One region of the Agrobacterium fabrum str. C58 genome, then DNA from elsewhere that is predicted to be linked to it. Evidence: riboswitches for the same ligand, from Rfam matches in the RefSeq annotation. Region 1 holds a riboswitch; each other region holds the start of a gene.
What was found. A riboswitch is a leader RNA that binds a small molecule or an ion and turns the genes downstream of it on or off. The one in region 1 is predicted to bind cobalamin.

Region 1 (7,574 bases):
GCAAATAGTGGACCCCGGCCATCTCAATCGGATCCGGTGTGATCAGGATATCGATTTCATATCCAGCCAGTGCCGCCACGCCGCCGAAAGCGAACGAGGTCGTCAATTCCAAGCCCACATCCGGCCATTCCATGAGGTAGGGTTTTGTGACACTCATTAGCCACTGGTGGCACGGATGGCACTCCATGCCGATCTTGAGCGAGCCTCGCTGCCCGTGGCGATAATCCGACAGAACATTCTCAGCCCTCTCGATCTGGGGCAGAACGCGCTGTGCCAGCGTCAGGATGTAGCGGCCTGCGTCGGTGAGACGAAGGTTGCGGCCATCCTTTTCCCACATCGCCACGCCGTACCGATCTTCCAGCTTGCGGATGGTGTGGCTGAGAGCCGACTGGGATACATTCAGCCGCTCCGCCGCGGCCGTGAGGCTGCCCATGCGATCGACTTCACGCAGGATCGAAAGATGTTGCCTGTCCAGCATGGTTATGCTCCTCCCTTTTCCAGGGAAAAGGCTTCGGCCGGGTCGCGAATGGTAGCCGGCCGGTGGTCCTTGTCGACCGCCACCATGGTGAAGTGTCCGGTGGCCGTGATGTGTCTCTCGCCTGTCAGAAGATTTTCGGACCAGAGTTTTGTCTGGATCGACATGGAGCTGCGGCCCACGCGTTCGACGTGTGCCTGCGCCTCGACAATTTCGCCGATCTCGATTGCCCTTGCAAAATCGATGCGCTCGGATGAGGCCAGCACCACCAGCTTGCCGCAGTAGCGCGACGCTGCAACAAAAGCGGCTTTGGTCATATAGGCAATAGCTTCGCCCCCGAACATCCGGCCGGCGCTGTTTGCCTGATCCGGAAAGACGATCTCGACCATGGTGACGGCATCGCTTGGATCAGGTGTCTCTTCAGTGAGGAGTTCGGGCAGGACATAGCTCGCGGCGTCCTCACCTTCCGGTATGGCCACCATATGGAAGATGCCCCGCGTACAGGTGTGTTGCTGGCGGCCGATAATGGTTTCCGCCACCATTTCCACCTCGACCGTGAGGGAACGGCGTCCAGCCTTCACGGGTCTCGCCGTGAATTCGACGATATGCCCGATGCGCGCGGGTTGTCTGAAGTCGATACGTTCGCAGGAGGCAGTCACGAAGGGTGTCCGTCCGAAGCGGGTCGCCGCAATGAAGGCGACCCGATCCATAAGGGCAAGGCCGGTCCCCCCGAAGAGAGTGCCGTGATGGTTGGTATCTCCGGGAAAGACGATATCGATGAGACGGGTTGTCGCGCCGTGCTGAGCAGGCTTTTCTATCGTTGCGATCTCTGTCATCGGCTCTGCCTCAGGTTGCGGCAGGGCGGGACATGACGCAGAGGCAAAGGCACGGGAATACCTATCGCGAAAGCGGCACTCCGGGACACCCCGCCCGTGGACGTTATCTATCGCGGCAGGTCTCCTGGCTTGCGGGTCATAGCTTTGGTCCGTCTTCCCGAGGCCGGCCTCAGTGACATGATGGACTTTCGCTCGTCGCTTACAGTTGCGGGGGCAGCTTCGGATTCAGGCTGTGATTAAAGCCCTCACCGAATTCCCTCTTAGCTCCGGACCTTCGTCCGCAGAACCACGATGGCTAACCAATGTCGCATGTCGTTGAACTGGTCAAGGCATCTATCACCGGAATGTCATGGAAGCGTTGAGGGGTTCGCAGCAGAGGATCTTTAGTCCGGCGCTACGCCAAATCATGAACGTGGCTCATGCTTCAATGAGATAAAACCATTTTTACTCGATCAATGTCTCAGGCATATATCACGCACAGTCTCAAGTATGGGCAGCAGGAATGTTGCAGGCTGGAGATAATTGAAAATAATGTTTCGTATATCCTGAAGCATAAGTCAAAAATTTCAGGTTTATATCGGGAGACAAGGACGTCGAATCGCGATGAGTAGAGATTTTAATTTTGATATTAAGAGAGTTACTTTTAATGAAGATTATCATCCTTCAGAAAACACGCGTGTTACGACCAACTTCGCCAATCTGGCTAGGGGAGAGAACCGTCAGGAGAACCTGCGCAATGCCCTGAGGATGATCGACAATCGTTTCAACACACTGGCGCATTGGGATAACCCTGAAGGCGACCGCTATTCTGTCGAGCTCGAAATCATATCCGTCGAAATGAATATTGGTGCTGAAGGCAGGAATGATGCTTTTCCGCTGATTGAAATCCTGAAAACGAACATCGTTGATCGAAAAACCAACGAGCGCATTGATGGCATTGTCGGCAATAATTTTTCTTCCTATGTCCGCGATTACGACTTCAGCGTCTTGCTGCCGGAGCACAACAGGGACCGGCCCCAATTCAGCACGCCAGACAAATTTGGCGATCTGCACGGAAACCTGTTCAAGTGTTTCCTGAACTCGGCTGCTTACAAAGAGAATTTCAACAAGCCGCCAGTCATATGCCTGAGTGCATCAAGCAGCAAAACCTATCACCGAACTGACAATCAGCATCCTGTACTGGGTGTCGAATACCGGCAGAATGAGTTCTCTTCGACCGACCAATATTTCAAAAAAATGGGGTTGCGGGTCCGCTATTTCATGCCTCCGAATAGCGTTGCGCCATTGGCTTTTTATTTTGTCAGTGACTTGCTTGGCGACTACACCAATCTCGAGCTCATCAGCACCGTCAGCACGATGGAGACTTTTCAGAAGATCTATCGGCCCGAGATTTATAACGCCAATTCTGCGGCGGGCGCTCGCTATCAGCCGGACCTGAACCACCAGGATTATTCACTCACTCGAATTGTCTATGATCGGGAAGAACGTAGCCGGCTAGCTATCGAGCAGGGCAGGTTTGCCGAGCAGCATTTCATCAGACCATATCGGTCCATTCTCGAGAGATTATCTTCTGATTGCGCCCGTTGACGACCAAAACACAAGGTAACCTATCATGAAAACACTGTTGCCCACGTCAACCGCCGGCAGCCTGCCAAAACCCTCTTGGCTTGCACAACCTGAAAAACTCTGGTCACCCTGGAAATTGCAGGATGAGGAATTGATTGAGGGCAAAAGAGATGCCCTGCGATTGTCCCTGAACGACCAGCAACAGGCAGGCATCGATATCGTCAGTGACGGCGAGCAGACGCGCCAACATTTTGTCACGACGTTTATCGAGCACCTCAGCGGCGTTGATTTTGAAAAACGTGAGACCGTCAGAATTCGTAATCGCTACGATGCCAGTGTGCCGACGGTCGTTGGCGCAGTGTCTCGCGAAAAGCCGGTTTTTGTTGAAGACGCCAAATTCTTGCGTCAGCAAACCAGGCAGCCCATCAAATGGGCCCTGCCGGGTCCCATGACCATGATCGATACGCTCTATGACAGCCACTATAAAAGTCGCGAAAAACTGGCCTGGGAATTTGCCAAGATCCTCAATCAGGAAGCCAGGGAACTGGAGGCTGCTGGTGTCGACATCATTCAGTTCGACGAGCCCGCATTCAATGTCTTTTTTGACGAGGTGAATGATTGGGGCGTTGCCACGCTCGAGAAGGCAATCGAAGGGCTGAAGTGTGAAACTGCCGTGCATATTTGCTACGGTTACGGCATCAAGGCCAATACGGACTGGAAAAAGACTCTCGGGTCGGAGTGGCGGCAATATGAGGAAGCTTTCCCCAAACTGCAGAAGTCCAATATCGATCTGATCTCGCTGGAATGCCACAACTCCCGTGTTCCGATGGATCTCATCGAGCTCATTCGGGGTAAAAAAGTGATGGTTGGCGCCATTGACGTGGCAACCAGTGCAATCGAGACCCCCGAGGAAGTCGCGGATACACTGCGAAAAGCGCTTCGGTTTGTAGATGCCGACAAGCTTTATCCCTGCACCAATTGCGGCATGGCACCCCTCTCGCGTCAGGTCGCAAGAAGCAAGCTGAATGCTTTGGGTGCAGGGGCGGAAATCATCCGAAGGGAGCTTTCGGTTTAGTGCTGGCTAATGCATGCCGGTTTACCCCTTAAGGGGGAGCACGGGGGGAATGCCGGCGGGTGCGGGGTCATATCCGCCATTGCCTCTCACGGCAGAGGCGTTATCATGGTCGTGCTGTAAGATGATAAGCTTTGGGAGGAGCGATACGTGAGACGGATGTGGCCAGACGAATTTGCCTTTCTGCTTGATGATGCGGAAGAGGTAGACCTTCATATTCCACCGGTAGCACATGACGATGGTTCGCCCGGCAAAGCGATATCCAGAAGGGCCCTGAAAGCCCGTATCAGCCAGCAGGATTTTGAGAAAATCTGGCCTCTCGCAGAGGTTCGCTATCGGTTGAACGGCAGGTTTACGGGCAAGGCGATTACGCTGATCGCCAACAACCCTCATTACCAGAAATGGCACCCCTCCGATGGTGGCAGTGTCGAGAACGTGTCCGATAGCGGCCAGAAACACACGACGCCCTATGTGATGGTGCACTTTCTTCTGGATGATGTTCGCGAACATGCTGAAGCCTGAAGTCCGCGGAGCCGTTTTCTGCCGATGACGATGGAATAAGCCGCGCAACCCAGATAGTTGCGCGGCCTGCTTTACATGCTGGCGCGTGACGCCCGCTTTTGTCCGTGTTGCATCGTTCAGAAGGCGGGTTTTTCCTTTTCCACATTCGCCTTCGTCACAACCGTCAGCGGAATAGGCAGACGGGCGTCGATTTTCTTGCCGTTCAGGACATCTGCCATGGCGTTGATTGCCAGCAGGCCGTCCTCGATCGGGGATTGTACGATTGTGGCGTACATTTCACCGTTCCTGATCGATTCGAAGGCGTCTTTCTGGCCGTTGATGCCGACGATCGGCGGTGTCGCCTTGCCGGATTTTGCTTCTTTCCAGGCGTCGATGAAGCCGCGCGCCATGGTGTCGTCATTGGCATAAACGCCGGCGATCTTGTCGCCGAAACGGGTGATCAGGTCGCGGCTGGCGACAAGCGCCTTCTGCTGGTCGAAATCCGCATTGACCGTATCGAGAACTTCGATCTTGCTGCCGAGTGCCTTCAGCTTGGCGTTGAAGCCGTCGACACGGCCGATGGTGGTGCCATTGCCGGCCTGGCCGGCGATGATGACGATGGAGCCCTTGCCATCCAGCGCCTTCTGAAGCGCCTCGGCCGCCATTTCACCTTCGGAATAGACATCCGGGCCGGTGAAGGAGGTAACAAAGGGTTTGGCCGCATCATTCATCGGCGAATTGATGAGATTGACGGGAATGCCGGCCGCCTTGGCCTTGGCCAGGCCGGGAATATAGGCCTGCGGATCAAGCGGCCATAAAATGATGCCGGCCGCCTTGCGGGCAATGCAGGTGTTGATCTGCTGCACGCCGGTCTGGACGTCGAAATTCTGGCTGAGGCTGAGAACCTCAACGCCGAGTTCCTTCGCCCGCGCATCGATGGCCTTGTTGGCCGGCGTGACATAGGCGTGGGAATCGGCGGCCGTAACGTAACATACCGTCTTGGCCTCGGCGAAGCCGGCCGAGGCGATAAGCGCCGCCACACCGGCAAACAAGGTCTTTTTATTCATGATCACAAACTCCTCCTTAAGTGACATGTCTGGTTAAAGGGATTTCAGTATCGGCATTGCCGGACGCGGTCTTGCGCGCACGGTACGGTCAAGCACGACCAGCAGGATCAGGATCAGTCCGTTGACGATCTGCTGGACGTAGGCCGGCACGGACTGGAACTCCATTGCCGTGGTCAGTGCCGCAATCGTGAGAACACCGCCGAGCGTGCCCAGCGCGGACCCGCGGCCGCCTTCCAGCCGGGTGCCTCCCACCACAACGGCGGCAATGATGACGACGGTGATTTCCGCACCGAAGACGGGCGAACCGGTATTGGTCGTCAGGCTTTCGAAAACGCCTGCCAGACCGGCGAGCGCACCCGCGAAAATGAAGCCGAGGAACAAGGTTCTGCCCGATGATATGCCGCTTGCCTCGGCGGCGACGGGGTTCGATCCGACTGCGAACAGGTTGCGGCCTGAAACGGTGCGCCGCAGCCAGAAATCGAGCATCACGATGCCGGCCATAAACAGGGCGCTGCGGGTCGTGAAAATTTCCGCATAGACCTGCGACAGGGTGACAGCGAAGGTAATGTCGGTGCCGGACACCGGCTGGCTGCCGGTGATCCAATGCGCCAGCGACCGGAAGATCAGCATGCTGGCGAGCGTCGCTACCAGCGCATTGATCTTGAAGACAACGGTAAGAATGCCGTTGAAGACACCTGCGGCAATACCGGTCAGCACCCCGAGCGCTGCCGCCGGCCATATGCCGAGCTCAGCCTGCAGCGAAATCGCCACGATGCCGGAGAGCGCAAAGACCGCGCCGACGGAAAGATCGATCTGGCCGGCGATAAGCAGCACCGTCAGGCCGATGGCGACGATGCCGATCGATGCGCCGCGATCGAGACCGAGGCTAGCGGTGGTGAGGCTGACAAAGCCGGGCACGGTCAGTGCGGCAATGACCAGCGTCGCGCCCAATATGATCGTCACGCGATAGCGCGACAGTGCAGACAATAATTCGTTCATGCCACGGCCCTCCGGCGAAGCGCGACGTCGAGGGCGACCGCAAAGGCGATGAGCAGCCCGAGGACGAAACCCTGGATCGGGGTGGGAACGCCCTGTAGCACCATAACATTGGTCAAGAGCTGGACGAGGCCGAGGCCGGCGATGGCGCGCGGCACCGAGCCGAAGCCGCCCATGATCGAGATGCCACCAACCACGACGGCGGTGATGGCGCTGAATTCATAACCCGTTCCGACCAGTGGACGTGCGCTTTGCAGGGTGAGGCCGAGCAGGCCACCGCTGAGGCCGGATGCCAGCCCGGTGATGACGAATGCACCGGCCTTGACCGCCCGGACCGGCACGGTGCTGGCCCGCGCCGCCCGGTAATTGCCGCCGGTGGCGAGTGTCCATCGGCCCCAGATGGTGCTCGACAGGACGAAATGGCCTGCCACCGCGACGGCGAGAAACACCAGCACGACAAGCGGAATGCCGAGAATGCGGCTTTTGACGAAGGTGGCGATGGCCGGATCGGTTCCATAAACGATGACGCCGCCGACCGCCGCCTGCACGATGCCGAGAATGATGGTGCCGAGGCCAAGGGTCGCGATGATCGGATTGACGCCGATATAACCGATCAGCAATCCGTTGATGAGACCGCAGGCGCCGGCGAGTGCGATAGCGACCACAAAGGCCGGAACTGCGCCGATCTCCGGCTGCAACGCCAGAGACAGGATCGCGCCGCAGGCGATGGTTGCCGGCACCGACAGGTCGGCGAGCCCGCCGGTAACGAGGACGAAGGTCATGCCCACGACCACGATGCCGACAATGGCCATGGATGTCAGGATATTGATGAAATTGCCTGTCGTGAAGAAGACCGGGCTTGAAAACGAGCCGTATAGGATCACGAGAAGAATGGCCAGCAGCAGGCCGCCTTTGGCGAACAGGCCCGCCAGCCGCCCGCCGCGATGAAAGCGCGGGGCGACATTGTGCTTTTCGGTGATAGCGGTGATGTCGCTCACGCTGGTTCTTCCCCTGTTGCAAGCGCCATGATGCGCTCTTCCGTCAAGTCTCCGCGTGCAATC
Region 2 (7,574 bases), on a different replicon from region 1:
GCTTCAGAAAGACCCGACGATCAACGTCGTCCACACGATCAACGAGCCTGCTGCTGCTGGCGCTTATGAAGCGCTGAAGGCCGTCGGCCGCGAAAAGGACGTACTGATCGTTTCCGTCGATGGCGGTTGCCCAGGCGTTAAGAACGTCGCGGAAGGCGTGATTGGTGCAACGTCCCAGCAATATCCGTTGCTGATGGCGGCGCTCGGTGTCGAAGCCGTCAAGAAGTTTGCCGACACGGGCGAAAAGCCGAAGCCGACAGCTGGCAAGAACTTTTTCGACACCGGCGTGACGCTGGTAACGGACAAGCCGGTCAAGGGCCTCGATTCCATCGACACCAAGGAAGGCCTGAAGAAGTGCTGGGGCTGATGCCGCGCCTTTGAAAAGCCGCGGGGGCAATCTGCCCCCGCCCATTAACCTGAATGGTTTAAGAGCTCGATCTGGGTGATCGGACAGAAACAAACGAGCGCGCCGGGCGACCGCTGACGGAACTGAGGCACGCTTCTCAACAGTTTGAATCTACGCATTATCCCCCTCCGGAGAGCGATCCCGGCTTCAGGGCTGATGCGATGGAGCGATCGGGAGGAAAATCCATGAGCGATCAGCCAGTGCGGGCGCAACCGCACAATGAATTTGAAAAAGTGCTGTCAGGAAGTTCGACCCAGGTCGCTGCTTTTGATACGCACAACAAGAGTTTGCTGGAAAAATTCCAGCACTTTCTGCATTCCAGCCCTGCGGCTGTTCCCCTGATCGTTCTGGTGCTGTCACTTGCCATCTTCGGCATGACGCTGGGCGGCAAGTTCTTTTCGGCTTTCTCGCTGACGCTTATTCTTCAGCAGGTGGCAATCGTCGGCATTGTCGGCGCGGCGCAGTCGCTGGTCATTCTGACCGCGGGTATCGATCTTTCGGTCGGTGCCATCATGGTTCTCTCCTCCGTCGTCATGGGCCAGTTCACCTTCCGTTATGGTCTGCCTGCGGAACTTTCCATTATCTGCGGTCTCGCAGTCGGCGCGTTTTGTGGTTTCATCAACGGCGTGCTGGTATCGCGCATGCGGCTGCCGCCCTTCATCGTCACGCTCGGCATGTGGCAGATCGTGCTGGCCACCAATTTCCTCTATTCGGCTAACGAGACGATCCGCGCTCAGGACATTGTCCAGCAAGCGCCCATTCTTCAGTTTTTCGGCAATAATATTCGTATCGGCAATGCCGTCTTCACCTACGGCGTTCTCGCGATGGTTCTGCTCGTCGCTTTGCTCTGGTATGTGCTCAACCGCACCGCTTGGGGGCGCCATCTTTATGCGGTCGGTGACGATCCAGACGCGGCTGAACTTGCTGGCGTTAACGTCAAGCGCATGCTGACGACCGTCTATACCCTGTCCGGCCTTATCTGCGCCTTCGCGGGTTGGGCTCTCATCGGTCGCATCGGCTCGGTGTCGCCGACTGCCGGTCAGTTCGCCAACATTGAATCCATCACTGCAGTGGTCATCGGCGGCATCTCGCTGTTCGGCGGACGCGGTTCCATCATGGGCATGATCTTCGGTGCGCTGATCGTCGGCGTCTTTTCGCTGGGCCTCAGGCTCATCGGGACAGATCCGCAATGGACCTATCTGTTGATTGGCGTCCTCATCATCTTGGCCGTGGCAATCGACCAGTGGATTAGAAAGGTAGCAGGCTGATGGCAAAAGAACCTATCCTCACAGCGCGCAATCTCGTTAAACGCTACGGTCGCGTGACCGCACTCGATAATGCTGACTTCGATCTTTATCCGGGCGAAATCCTCGCGGTCATCGGTGATAACGGCGCCGGAAAATCCTCGCTCATCAAGGCGATTTCCGGTGCGGTGACGCCCGATGAAGGGGAAATCAGGCTCGAAGGCCAGCCCGTCCAGTTCCGTTCGCCCATTGAGGCGCGCAAGGCGGGTATTGAAACGGTCTATCAGAACCTTGCGCTCTCGCCGGCGCTTTCCATAGCTGACAATATGTTTCTGGGCCGGGAGATCCGTAAACCCGGCATTCAGGGCAGCCTGTTCCGCGCGCTCGACCGTCCGGCAATGGAGAAATTCGCCCGCGAGAAACTGTCCGAACTCGGCCTGATGACGATCCAGAACATCAACCAGGCGGTGGAAACCCTTTCGGGTGGCCAGCGTCAGGGTGTGGCTGTGGCGCGTGCGGCAGCCTTCGGCTCCAAGGTCGTCATCCTCGACGAACCGACGGCGGCGCTTGGCGTCAAGGAAAGCCGCCGCGTGCTGGAGCTTATTCTCGATGTGCGCTCACGCGGTCTGCCGATCGTTCTGATCTCGCACAACATGCCGCATGTGTTCGAGGTTGCGGATCGCATCCATATTCATCGGCTGGGCAAACGCCTTTGCGTCATCAATCCGAAGGACTATTCGATGTCGGATGCCGTCGCCTTCATGACCGGTGCCAAGGAAGCGCCCCAGGAAACGCTTGCCGCATGACGCTGAAGCTTGAGACGATCGTCGAAGACGTGCTTCGACGGGCAGAGGGTCAATCCCGTTTCATCATTGCCATTGCCGGTCCCCCAGGGGCCGGCAAATCCACGCTGGCGGACGCGCTTTGTGATGCCTTGCGCGCTCGCGGCGAAACGGCCGCCGTGTTGCCCATGGATGGCTTCCATATGGACAACGGAATTCTCGAAGAACGGGGTCTGCTGTCACGAAAGGGTGCGCCCGAAACATTCGACGTGCGTGGCTTCCTTGATATCGTCTCCGCCGTCCGCGAGGGCGGGCAGGAAGTTCTTGTCCCGGTTTTCGACCGCTCCCGCGAGATCGCCATTGCCTCCGCCCGAGCGATTGCGCCGGACACGCGCCTGATCCTTGCCGAGGGCAATTATCTGCTGCTCAACGAGGCGCCATGGACGGTGCTTTCCGGGAGTTTCGATCTCACCATTTTTGTGGGTCCATCCGTCGCGGTGCTTGAAGAGAGGCTGCGCAACAGATGGCAGGGCTATGGGCTCAATGCCGCTCAAATCCACGCCAAACTGTTTGAAAACGATCTTCCCAACGGAAAAAGGGTGATCGAAAACGCCCGTCCCGCCGATATCCACATCGATATCTGGGAATAGATTAACACTTTTCCCCCTTGAGTGGCAGTTCCGATCTGCCGTTAAGCCTTTGTTGACCATGTGTTGAATCTTTTTGATCCACAGGGTGGGGCTTTTGTGTGTCTACTTATTGACGAGAAAATTTCCTCATATACTATATGTGGTGTTCAAGGTTCTTCCGATTCGCTAGGGTTGGGAGCTAAGACGGGAATTCGGTGCGTAACGCCATCACGGCGGAGCAAGGCCGAAACTGCCCCCGCAACTGTGAGCGGCGAGCATCGTTCCGATTTGAGCCACTGGAGCCAAAAGCTCCGGGAAGGCTGGAATAGATGTTGTGACCCGCAAGTCAGGAGACCTGCCTTGAGCGCAAATGTCCACGGGCGGGGTGTCCGGAGGAAGGTGTTTGACGCAAATGATTTGCGTGCGCCCTTTTCTGCCCCTCCAGAACAAGCTTCGGGGTGAAGTCATGCCAGTGCATTTCTTTGAGTTGCTACGCTCGTCGGCGTAGAAAGTGATTTTCCGCGGCTTGGAGTATGTCAGGGAATGGGAACCGGTTTTCCCGCCTGAAAATACGACGAACTCTCAAGCCGCGCGCCTCGCCTGAATGACAGATCCATCGCCACCCGATTGCGATTGCAATCGGCAATGTTGAGCCGTGTCCGAAATCGGCTTCGAAAGGGAAATTATGACCGTCACCGTTTACAGCAAGCCCGCCTGCGTCCAATGCACAGCCACCTATCGCGCGCTCGACCGCATCGGCGTTCCCTATGAGATTATCGACATTTCCGAAGATACGGATGCCCTCGATCATGTTCGCGGCCTCGGCTACATGCAGGTTCCCGTCGTCGTCGCTGGCGAGCGCCATTGGGCAGGTTTCCGGCCTGATATGATCGGCTCGATCAGCTGAGGCGGCGGGGGCGATGGGCCTGATCGTCTATTATTCCAGCCGTTCTGAAAACACCCATCGTTTCCTTCTGAAACTGGAACGGCGTTTGTTTCGCCTGCCGCTTGGCGCTGAGGAAGATGTGCCTCAGGTGTCGGAGCCCTATGTGCTCGTTACTCCCACCTACGGCGGCGGCGGCACGAAAGGGGCCGTGCCGAAGCCGGTCATCCGGTTTTTGAACGAGCCCTCCAACCGAAATCTCATTCGCGGTGTCATCGCGGCGGGCAACACGAATTTTGGCGCAGCTTTCGCATCCGCCGGAGATATCGTCTCGCGCAAATGCGCGGTGCCGTTTCTCTATCGTTTCGAGCTTCTCGGCACGGAAGAAGATGTCGCCAACGTCAAACATGGATTGGAACGATTTTGGACACGCTGACCTCAAGCGCGCTGCGCAAGGATGCCAAACAGCCCGTAGCCGCAAGCCAGAAACCGGTTGATACGGGACTGGATTATCACGCGCTGAACGCGATGCTGAACCTTTATGACGAGAACGGAAAGATCCAGCTCGACAAGGACCGTCTGGCTGCCCGGCAATATTTCCTCCAGCACGTCAACCAGAACACCGTCTTCTTCCATAATCTGCGGGAGAAGCTCGATTATCTGGTAACGGAGGGATATTACGAGCAGGAAGTGCTGGACCAGTACTCCTTCAATTTCGTCCGTGACCTCTATGACGAGGCCTATTCCCGGAAGTTTCGTTTTCCGACCTTCCTCGGCGCGTTCAAATATTACACGTCTTATACGCTGAAGACCTTCGACGGAAAACGTTATCTCGAGCGTTACGAGGACCGGGTCTGCATGGTGGCGCTGGCTCTTGCGCGCGGCGACGAGCAGCTGGCCCGTGATCTCATGGACGAGATCATTTCCGGCCGTTTTCAGCCGGCAACCCCGACATTCCTCAACGCCGGCAAGAAAAGCCGCGGCGAGCTGGTCTCGTGTTTTCTGCTGCGCGTGGAAGACAATATGGAAAGCATTGGCCGCTCGATCAATTCGGCTCTCCAGCTTTCCAAGCGTGGCGGCGGTGTGGCGCTGTCCCTGACCAATATTCGCGAATTCGGGGCACCGATCAAGCAGATCGAAAACCAGTCTTCCGGCGTCATTCCTGTCATGAAGCTTCTGGAAGACAGCTTTTCCTACGCCAACCAGTTGGGTGCACGCCAGGGCGCGGGCGCGGTCTATCTGCATGCCCACCACCCTGATATCATGCGTTTCCTCGATACCAAACGCGAAAATGCTGACGAAAAAATCCGTATCAAGACCCTGTCGCTCGGCGTCGTCATCCCCGACATTACCTTCGAGCTCGCCCGCAACAATGAGGATATGTACCTGTTCTCGCCCTATGATGTGGAGCGGGTCTATGGCGTGCCGTTGACGGAGATCTCGGTCACCGAAAAATATCACGAGATGGTTGCCGACAGCCGCATCCGCAAGAAGAAGATCAAGGCACGTGAATTCTTCCAGGTGATCGCCGAAATCCAGTTCGAAAGCGGTTACCCCTACATCATGTTCGAGGATACGGTGAACCGCGCCAATCCGGTCGCCGGCCGCATCAGCATGAGCAATCTCTGCTCGGAAATTTTGCAGGTCAGCGAAGCGAGCGAGTTCAACGCCGATCTCTCCTATAGCCATATGGGCAAGGATATCTCGTGCAATCTCGGCTCGCTCAACATTGCCTCTGCCATGGACTCCGCTGATTTCGGCAAGACGATCGAGACCTCCATCCGGGCACTGACCGCCGTATCGGACATGAGTCATATTTCCTCCGTTCCTTCGGTGGAAAAGGGCAATGATGCCAGCCACGCCATCGGCCTTGGCCAGATGAACCTGCACGGTTATCTGGCGCGTGAGCGCATCTTCTACGGTTCGGAGGAAGGTATCGACTTCACCAATATCTATTTCTACACCGTGACCTATCACGCCATCCGTGCCAGCAACCGGCTCGCCGTGGAACGGGGCCAGAGTTTCAAGGGCTTTGAGAACTCCAAATATGCCTCGGGCGACTATTTCGACAAATATACCGACCGGGAATGGTTGCCCGCGACGGAAAAGGTCCGCGACCTGTTCGAAAAGGCCGGTATTGCCATTCCGACGCAGGAAGACTGGACGGCGTTGAAACAGGACGTCATGGCATCAGGCCTCTATAACCAGAACCTTCAGGCCGTGCCGCCGACGGGCTCGATCTCCTATATCAACCACTCCACTTCTTCCATTCATCCGATCGTTTCGAAAATCGAAATTCGTAAAGAGGGTAAGATCGGTCGCGTTTATTACCCGGCTTCCTATCTCTCGAACGATAATCTCGAATATTATCAGGATGCCTATGAGATCGGGCCGGAAAAGATCATCGACACCTATGCGGCGGCCACCCAGCATGTCGATCAGGGCCTGTCGCTGACGTTATTCTTCCGCGATACCGCCACGACGCGCGATATCAACCGGGCGCAGATTTACGCCTGGAGACGAGGCATCAAGACCATCTATTACATTCGGTTGCGCCAGATGGCGCTGGAAGGCACGCAGGTTCAGGGCTGCGTTTCCTGCACGCTCTGATTTGAGGGACAAGAGAATGAACATCGCCGTAAAACCAGCGTCCCGCATCCGCGCGGTCAACTGGAACCGCATTGAGGATGACAAGGACCTCGAAGTCTGGAACCGCCTGACCTCGAACTTCTGGCTGCCTGAAAAGGTCCCGCTTTCTAACGACATTCCCTCCTGGGGAACACTGAAGCCGGAAGAACAGGAACTGACGATCCGTGTCTTCACCGGGCTGACATTGCTCGACACCATCCAGAACGGTGTAGGCGCCGTGCGCCTGATGCCGGATTCGGCGACGCCACATGAGGAGGCGGTGCTCTCCAACATCTCGTTCATGGAGGCCGTGCACGCCCGTTCTTATTCGTCGATCTTCTCGACGCTCTGCTCCACGCCTGACGTCGATGATGCCTATCGCTGGTCTGAGGAGAACGAGTTCCTGCAACGCAAATCCGCGATCATCATGCGGGAATATGACAGCGGCGATCCGCTGAAGAAGAAGATCGCCAGCGTGTTTCTGGAAAGCTTCCTGTTCTATTCCGGCTTCTACCTGCCGATGTTCTGGTCAAGCCGCGCCAAGCTCACCAACACGGCAGACCTCATCCGCCTCATCATCCGCGATGAGGCCGTGCACGGCTATTATATCGGTTACAAGTTCCAGCGGGCGCTGGACCGTCTTGGCGAGGCGCAAAGGCAGGAGATCAAGGATTTCGCCTTCGATCTCCTCCTCGAGCTTTACGACAATGAGGCGAAATATACCGAAGACCTTTATGACGGCGTCGGCCTAACGGAAGACGTCAAGCAGTTCCTGCATTACAACGCCAACAAGGCCCTGATGAATCTGGGTTATGAAGCGCTGTTTCCCGCCGAAGCCTGCCGGGTCAATCCGGCGATCCTCTCGGCGCTCTCACCCAATGCCGATGAAAATCACGACTTTTTCTCAGGTTCCGGCTCGTCCTATGTCATTGGCAAGGCGGTCGCCACCGAGGATGAAGACTGGGATTTCTGAAGCCGGGACTGTCAGCACAAGTCCACAAA
Region 3 (7,574 bases), on a different replicon from region 1:
AATAGGCGAGTCCCATTAGGCACTTGCCGGGCTGACTTCCACTGTCACATGCGACAGTTCATGTATGGCGGCAAGTTTCTGTTTATAAAAGGCCGGCGCTTTCGGCGCCTGCGAATGGATCGCGACGATGGCCGCATGGTGGCCGGGGCCAACCTGCCAGACATGCAGATCGGTGATGCGATCTTCTTCCGTTTCCACCGTATCACGGATTTCCTGCGGCAGGTCGTCCGTCAGCGGCACCGCATCGACCAGCGTCGTTGCCGTGGAGCGAATGAGCCCCCATGACCAGCGGGCGATGACCAGACCGCCGACGATGCCCATCAACGGGTCGAGAAAGTTCCAGCCGTTCCACTTGCCGAGCAGCAACGCGACGATGGCAAGGACCGAGGTCAGCGCATCCGCCAGCACATGCAGATAGGCGGCGCGCAGATTATTGTCCCGCCCGCCCTTTGCGCCGTGCTGTGCATGCGAACCGTGATCGTGGTGGGCATGGCTGCCGTGGCCGTGATGGGCATGCGAAGCGTGACCATGGCCGTGGCCGTGGCCACGGTCGTGGTGATGGTCATCCTTCAGCAGCACGGCGCTGACGAGATTGACGACAAGGCCGATGACTGCAACGAGAATAGCCTGGTTGAAATCGATCTGGACGGGGCTGACGAGGCGCAAGCCACTTTCTACCGCAATGAGCAGCGCCACCACGGCAAGCACGACGGCACTGGCAAAACCGGCGAGATCACCGAACTTGCCGGTGCCGAAGCTGAAGCGGGGATTGCGCGCCTCGCGCCTTGCATAGAGATAGGCGAGCGCCGAAATCAGCATCGCGCCCGCATGGGTGGACATGTGCCATCCGTCAGCCGTCAGCGCCATGGAGCCGAACCAGTGGCCGGCGACGATCTCTGCCACCATCATGACGGTGGTCAATGCAATGACCATCCAGACACGCCTTTCATTGCGCTCATGATTCTGGCCGAGATAAATATGGTGATGCTCCGCCGCGGCGAAAGGTTCGGAAGTCGTCGTCATGTCGCTCAATCCTCTCTCGAATTTACCGGCCCTTCTCAACTCTGCGGGCTTCTTTCCATTCTGCTGGCCTGCATTGACCTACCGGATGTAGGTCTTCAGCACCTGGGCCAGCTCTTCTGCCGCCCGCGCCCGCTCGTCTTCATTTTCGGCATGGACCACGTGTTCGTGCAGATGCTCCTGCATCACCTCCCCCGTCAGGCCTGAAAGCGCGCCGCGCACGGAGGCGAGCAATTGCAGCACCTCGCCGCAGGGCTTGGCATCGTCCAATGCGCGTTCCACCGCCTCCATCTGCCCTTTCAGGCGGCGGATGCGGGTCAGCAGCTTGTCCTTGTTGCGGATCGTGTGGGACATGTGCACCTCATATACTATAGGGGGGTATACTATATTGCAGTTATTTTTTGCACAAGGCGTGCATGACGCAATCCTCGCGAATGTTTCGGACCTTAAAAATGCTCCATCAGAACTAGGGGATTCACAGTCATGACGACTATCGCAGCAACCAGCAGCATCAATTTCGCCTCTCCGGTCCGCGGCATCGCGCCTGCGCACAGCCGGGAGAGCCAGTCCACCACCGAGGCTTTGCAGGAGCTGACGCGGGCGGCCCATCGCGCCATTTCGGTGGCAGGCAATGTCGCCACAGCCGTCGCTCCGCTGGCCGGTGCCTCCGCCAGCCTGGCCGCTGCTCTCTGGGACATGAACAGCAGCGCTTCCGCCTCCACTGGCGCCAATGCTGACGTGGTCGCTTCCGCCCAGCCGGATATGGCAAGCCTCGAATCGCAGGTTCTGAAGGCACTGGCCCAGGCGCTTGGCGTCAACGATGCCGCTTGAGGCCATTGAATCGGTCGTGAAAAAGCCATATCTCTAGAGACTGGAGATATGGAGAAAGCCATGCTGTCCATCGGTGAACTGTCGAAACGCACCGGCGTGAAGGTGCCGACGATCCGCTATTACGAGCAGATGGGCCTCATCCGCGAGGCGGACCGTTCGGACGGCAACCAGCGCCGTTACGAAAAATCCGACCTCGAAAGGCTGGCCTTCATCCGCCATGCGCGCGATCTCGGCCTGAATATCGAGGCCATCCGCGAGCTGCTTGCGCTCAGCCAGCACCGGCAGATGCCTTGCGAAGGTGCCGACCGCATCGCCGCCGAGCATCTTGCCCATGTGCGCGAAAAGATTGCCAGCCTGAAGAAGCTGGAACACGAGCTGGAACGCATCGTCTCCCATTGCCACGGCCATTCGATCGAGGATTGTTACGTCATCCGCGCGCTTTCCAACCACGGTATGTGCGAGGGCGAGCATTGAACCGCTAAAGCGGGCTTGACAGAATATGGATTCGGGCGCATTGCATTCCCCATGATCAACGAACGCGCACCCATCTCCTGCTCGTATTTTTGGGCCTTCCTTTAAGGGCGGCTCGACAGATCATATTGTCAACAAGCCGCCGTCAGGCGGCTTTGTTGTTTTCAAACGTCCTGACGGCACCGATAAGACCAAAGGACCGAAAAAATGACCGAAGATAGCTCCCTTACACTGGAAAGACCCCCCGTCGTCATCATCCGCGGCGCGCGCAAGACCGATCTGCCCGAGCTCAACGAGATGATCACCCTGCTTGCCTCCTACCACGGCGATGCGGCGGCCATCACGCCGGCCAAGCTGGAGCGCGACCTGTTCGGCCCGCTCCCCTGGGTGCATGGGCTGGTGGCCGAAGCCGATGACGCGCTGATCGGTTACGCCCTGCTTTTGCCGCTCTACAGGGCGCAGGAAGGCCGGCGCGGCCTGGAGCTGCATCATCTCTTCGTGCGTGACGGTCATCGCGGCCATGGCACCGGCCAGCATCTGGTGTCCCGTGCGCGGGATATCGCCAAGCGCCTTGGTTGTGACTATCTTTCCGTCAGCGCCACGACCGGCAATGTGGCGGCGCATCGTTTCTACGAAAACATGGATTTCGCGCCGCGGCCGGTCACCGGCATGCGCTACATGCAGTCCATCGCCTGATTAAAACCCACGGAGACGGCCATGACACGGATCGCCATTGCGCTCGCGCAGGATTTTGCGGACTGGGAACCGGCGCTGCTTGCGGCGGCAGCGCGCAGCTATCTCGGTGTCGAGATCGTGCACGCCACGCCTGATGGCATGCCCGTGACCTCGATGGGCGGGCTGAAGGTGACGCCGGACACATCCTATGACGCGCTCGATCCCGTTGACATCGATGCGCTCGTCATTCCCGGCGGTCTCAGCTGGGAAAAGGGAACGGCTGCCGATCTTGGCGGGCTGGTCAAGCGGTTTCGCGACAGGGACCGGCTGGTCGCCGGCATCTGCGCGGCGGCAAGCGCGCTCGGCGGCACGGGTGTGCTCAACGATGTCGCCCATACCGGCAATGCGCTGGCATCGCACAAGGCGTATCCGGCCTATCGCGGTGAGGCTCATTATCGCGATCAGCCGAGGGCGGTCAGCGATGGCGGCGTCGTCACTGCGGCCGGCAGCGCGCCGGTCAGTTTCGCGGTGGAAATTCTGAAAAGCCTCGGCCTCTTTGGTCCGGAAGCCGAGGCGGAACTTCAGATTTTTGCGGCTGAGCATCGCTGAGGCGTACGCGAATATTGTCGGCCGCTAAGCCCAACACCCTCATTCCTGTGCTTGTCACAGGAATGAGGTAGTGCAAAATACGGACGTCTTTGCACTCTCACTCATTACCCCCGATCCAGCAACCGGCAGACACGCGCAGCAGGCTCCTCACCCTCACCTGAAATCGCACGGCGAATATCGCGGCTGTTTAGATGCAGGCTGCGGCCGGCGGGCAAATTTGCGCGCTTTATCTTGCTGAGCGCCGCAGCGATAAAAGCAGCTTCGTGTTCATGAAAACAGGCGAGAGCCGCCTCGCGCTCCGGGGTTGCCCCAAGAACTGCCTTGAAGGCAAGGCGGTGCACGGCGCAAGGCGCACCGTGACCGGGAACGGCAAAACGCAGCGCATCGAGTTCCTCACTCCACTCCGCTGCGTCCTGCATGGGCTTATGCCTGCTGGAAACGCTTCAGGAAAAACGCGCTCAACGTGCCGATTAGCGCCCAGAAGACGAAGCTGGTGATGGTGGCGGCGACGATGAACTGACGCTCCAGCGGCAACGGTGCCAGCGCGTGTTCGCCTTCCGGCGGCAGGGGTGCGCCGATCACATGCGGCGCGACGATCAACACCAGCGCCAAAAGCACCGCCCAAGGTTCGCGGCGGAAGGCGATCAACGCAATGCCGCCTGCGGTTGCGGCGACGGTCGCGAGCCACCAGATCTGCCGCGCCTCAAGTGCGGCGGCCGGGCTTCCCGGCAGTTCCGGCGGCAGGCCGATCATCGGGGCGAGCATAACGGCGGCAAAGCCGGCGACGCCCCAGAGAAGCCCCTCACGCCAGCCGGTATTGGTGCCACGCAGCGAAATGAGGCCCGTCAGCACCAGCGCGTAGCCGATGGCGGTCAGCACATTGGCGGCGACGGTATAGGCCGTGCGCTCGAAACCATCGGCCGGAGCCCAGGCCTCGTCATTGTGCTCATGGGCGGGAACGGCAGCACCGGGTGCCGGTGCATCATGGCTGTGGGGCGCTTCGCCGGCGCTTTCAAAGGTTTCCGCCTGCAGGATAAGCGGCGTGGTGCCAAAAGCCTGCATGGCAGACACGGCGAAACCGCCGAGAATGCCGACGAGAATGGCGGTGAAGACGATATTGCGAAAAAATGACATGCCGTTTCCCCTCAATGGCAGGGGAAGGCATTGGCATGGCGCGTATCATGCGCGGCATTGTGAACGGCTTCCACATGGGAAAAGCCGACAAAACCGACGACGAACAGGCCAAGCACGATCGCTGTCAGCGACTGCGCGACGCTGGCTGTTTTTACGGAAACGGCTGAATTGGCCGTATTCAGGTTGGTGGACATGGTGACCCCTCTCCCGGCGCGACCCCGCGCCTTTAGACGCGGCCGAACGGCAAACACCGCAGGACCGCATACGATATACTTCACCACGGGGATACGAGACTGATACAGGGAGGCATGATTGCGCCACCCTGAAATTCCGCTCTTCCGGACACCCCGCCGGCATGGATATTTCCGTGATGGCAGGTCTCCTGGCTTACGGGTCAAAACCTGAAACACCTTCCCGGCATTGCCTTCCCCCTTGATGGAGGCGAGATGGCTTGCCAGTGGCATTTCGTTTCAGGCTCTCCGCTCACAGTTGCGGGGGCAGCCACGAATGAGGATTTGTCCCTATCGTGTTCCCTTTTCACCTTCCGGAACGCCCGGAAGGAACCATCACGGACATGTTATCCGTCGGGCAGATGCAGGAGTCAATGGCAGGCCTGCTTTCGACCCGCGTGCCTTGCCTCGGCTGAGGGCTATCGTGCCGGAATGGCCTTGAGATAGGCGGCGATCGCATCACGGTCTTCGGTGGTCAGATGCGCCATGTTCTGCTGCACCTTGACCATGGAGCCGCCGACGCTGTCAAATTCCGGCGTGAAGCCGGTTTCGAGATAGCTGGCAATATCGGCTTCGGCCCAGCTTCCGATGCTTTGCGAACCGGGGGTGATGTCGGGAATACGGCCCTCGCCTTCCGGGTTGGGGCCACCGGCCAGCCATTTATCGGCAAGGAAACCACCGAGCGCGTCGCGGGGCGTATGGCATTCGCCGCAATGGCCCGGCCCTTCCACCAGATATTGGCCGCGCAGCAATTCGGCATTGGCATTGGCGAGTTCGACGCGTGGCGGTGCGGCGGGATCGAAATAAAGGAATTTCCAGCCGCCCAGCGCCATGCGCAGGTTGAAGGGGAAAGGCAGCTCGTGATCCGGCGCATCATTCTGGCTGGCGGGCAGGACCTTCAGATAACCGAAGAGATCGTTGATGTCCTTCTGCGTCATGCGGGCATAGGAAGCATAGGGAAAGGACGGGTAAAGATGTTCGCCGTTCTTGGCGACGCCGCGCGTCATCGCATCGCCGAATTCCGCCAGCGTCCAGCCGCCGATGCCGTGCTGCGGATCAGAGGAAATATTGGGAACGTGAAAGGTGCCGAAAGGGCTTTTCAGCGCCTGCCCGCCGGAAAGCGTCAGCAGCCCCTCGCCCTTGGCATCGGGTGCGGCGTGACAGCTTGCGCAGCCGCCGGCCCAGAACAGGGTTTCGCCATTGGCGAGATCCGGCTCACCGAGGCTCACCCAATGGCTCGGCGCCTGACGTTCTGGTGCGGTAACCCAGGCAAAAATTCCGTAGCCCGCAATGGCCGCAACCACTGCCCCGCCAACAAGCTTCGTCCAGATGGAGGACATACCCCTCTCCCCATTCTCACCTGACCCGGTCAGATGCCTTTCGTGCCGAAAAACGCCGCCGATGGGCGGCGTTTTCAGAGGCTTCGATTATTTTTTCAGACGATAGGTCTGGTGGCAGGTGCCGCAATCGGCGCCGAGCGTCTTCATGGCGGTGGCGACGCCGGCCTGATCGGTGGGGAGATTGGCGAGAACCGCGTCGGCATCCGTTCCGAGCTTCGCGGCCTTGGCCTTGAAGTCGTCGAAGTTTTCCCAGATGGCGGGAGCAGCCGCGCTGCCTGTCTCTGAGCCGACGGGGAACTGGTCGGGGAAAGCCTTGGCATTGGTGCTGATGGTCGTCACGGCAGCCTTGACGGCGGCAGCGTCAAAGGGCTTTTCGCCCTTGGAGATGGCGGCAAGCGCACCCATGGAGCCGCCGATCTGCTTCATCATGCCTTCACGTTTTTCGACTTCGCCGGCAGCATAAACAGCTCCGGCGCAAAGACAGCCGAACAGCATGGCCGCCGTGATGGTTTTCAGTTTCATGCACACTCTCCTTGATTCCGGCATGGACACCGGCGCTTTATCGAACCGGGCGAGGATGCCCTTTCCGGATGGCGAAAAGAAGTCACATTGCGGTGAATTCCGCCGTGAAAACAGAAGTCTAGACGAGGCTCCGGTGCGGGGCCGGGATTGGCTTTATGGCACGTATCTGACGGCTGGCTGAAATTGCGCGACATCCTCAATCATTCGCCCATGCTCCAGGAAAATGCCTCCCAAAAAGTCAAGAGGGCGGCGGCAATCAGCAGAAAGCCTGCGGCGCGGCCGATGAAAATCGTGGCAGCGGGCGAGGAGATAAGCCAGGCGCGGCTTCTGTCGGCCGTCAGGGCCACGGTTCCATAGACGGCAAACTGCGTCACGGCCACCATTGCCCCCATCACCAACCCCTGCATCCAGATCGGCCCGAAGCCGGGTTTGATGAATTGCGGATAGACCGCCATCATGAAAAGATAGGCTTTGGGATTGGAAAGGCAGGTAATCACCGCCCTCCAGAATGCCTTTCTGGCAGAGGTGCTTGCCTGCGCCTCATCGCCATTGACGGTGATGGCGCTGCGCATCAGGCCGAAGCCGATCCAGACCATACAGGCAGCCCCGCCGACAAGAAGCGGCAGAAACAGAGATGGCAGCCAGGTGGCGAGCAACCCGACACCGGCGGCTCCATAAAGAGAATGCACCATGCCGCCAGCACTCATGCCGCTTGCCGCAGAAAGCCCCGTTTTCCTGCCGC

Region 2: another riboswitch for cobalamin. It lies ahead of nrdH (glutaredoxin-like protein NrdH); the one in region 1 lies ahead of ATU_RS17820 (acyl-CoA thioesterase).
Region 3: another riboswitch for cobalamin. It lies ahead of ATU_RS04345 (CbtB domain-containing protein); the one in region 1 lies ahead of ATU_RS17820 (acyl-CoA thioesterase).

Annotation. Positions count from the first base shown of each region.
Region 1 covers NC_003063.2:915,748-923,321, reverse strand. Annotated here, with positions in the region: gene ATU_RS17825 (LysR family transcriptional regulator) at 1-478, opposite strand, end outside; gene ATU_RS17820 (acyl-CoA thioesterase) at 481-1,311, opposite strand; cobalamin riboswitch at 1,409-1,617, opposite strand; gene ATU_RS17815 (DUF1852 domain-containing protein) at 1,915-2,898, shown strand; gene ATU_RS17810 (methionine synthase) at 2,924-3,952, shown strand; gene ATU_RS17805 (hypothetical protein) at 4,109-4,471, shown strand; gene ATU_RS17800 (sugar ABC transporter substrate-binding protein) at 4,588-5,517, opposite strand; gene ATU_RS17795 (ABC transporter permease) at 5,551-6,516, opposite strand; gene ATU_RS17790 (ABC transporter permease) at 6,513-7,511, opposite strand; gene ATU_RS17785 (sugar ABC transporter ATP-binding protein) at 7,508-7,574, opposite strand, start outside.
Region 2 covers NC_003062.2:67,207-74,780, forward strand. Annotated here, with positions in the region: gene ATU_RS00305 (sugar ABC transporter substrate-binding protein) at 1-367, shown strand, start outside; gene ATU_RS00310 (ABC transporter permease) at 592-1,674, shown strand; gene ATU_RS00315 (ATP-binding cassette domain-containing protein) at 1,674-2,456, shown strand; gene ATU_RS00320 (nucleoside triphosphate hydrolase) at 2,453-3,082, shown strand; cobalamin riboswitch at 3,215-3,438, shown strand; gene nrdH (glutaredoxin-like protein NrdH) at 3,747-3,968, shown strand; gene nrdI (class Ib ribonucleoside-diphosphate reductase assembly flavoprotein NrdI) at 3,982-4,380, shown strand; gene nrdE (class 1b ribonucleoside-diphosphate reductase subunit alpha) at 4,368-6,554, shown strand; gene nrdF (class 1b ribonucleoside-diphosphate reductase subunit beta) at 6,571-7,545, shown strand.
Region 3 covers NC_003062.2:875,376-882,949, reverse strand. Annotated here, with positions in the region: gene ATU_RS04390 (hypothetical protein) at 1-5, shown strand, start outside; gene dmeF (CDF family Co(II)/Ni(II) efflux transporter DmeF) at 16-1,023, opposite strand; gene dmeR (Ni(II)/Co(II)-sensing transcriptional repressor DmeR) at 1,102-1,374, opposite strand; gene ATU_RS04375 (hypothetical protein) at 1,504-1,851, shown strand; gene ATU_RS04370 (MerR family transcriptional regulator) at 1,912-2,325, shown strand; gene ATU_RS04365 (GNAT family N-acetyltransferase) at 2,530-3,018, shown strand; gene ATU_RS04360 (type 1 glutamine amidotransferase family protein) at 3,040-3,606, shown strand; gene ATU_RS04355 (hypothetical protein) at 3,711-4,025, opposite strand; gene ATU_RS04350 (CbtA family protein) at 4,030-4,740, opposite strand; gene ATU_RS04345 (CbtB domain-containing protein) at 4,752-4,934, opposite strand; cobalamin riboswitch at 5,096-5,323, opposite strand; gene ATU_RS04340 (c-type cytochrome) at 5,390-6,310, opposite strand; gene ATU_RS04335 (c-type cytochrome) at 6,398-6,832, opposite strand; gene ATU_RS04330 (LysE family translocator) at 7,033-7,574, opposite strand, start outside.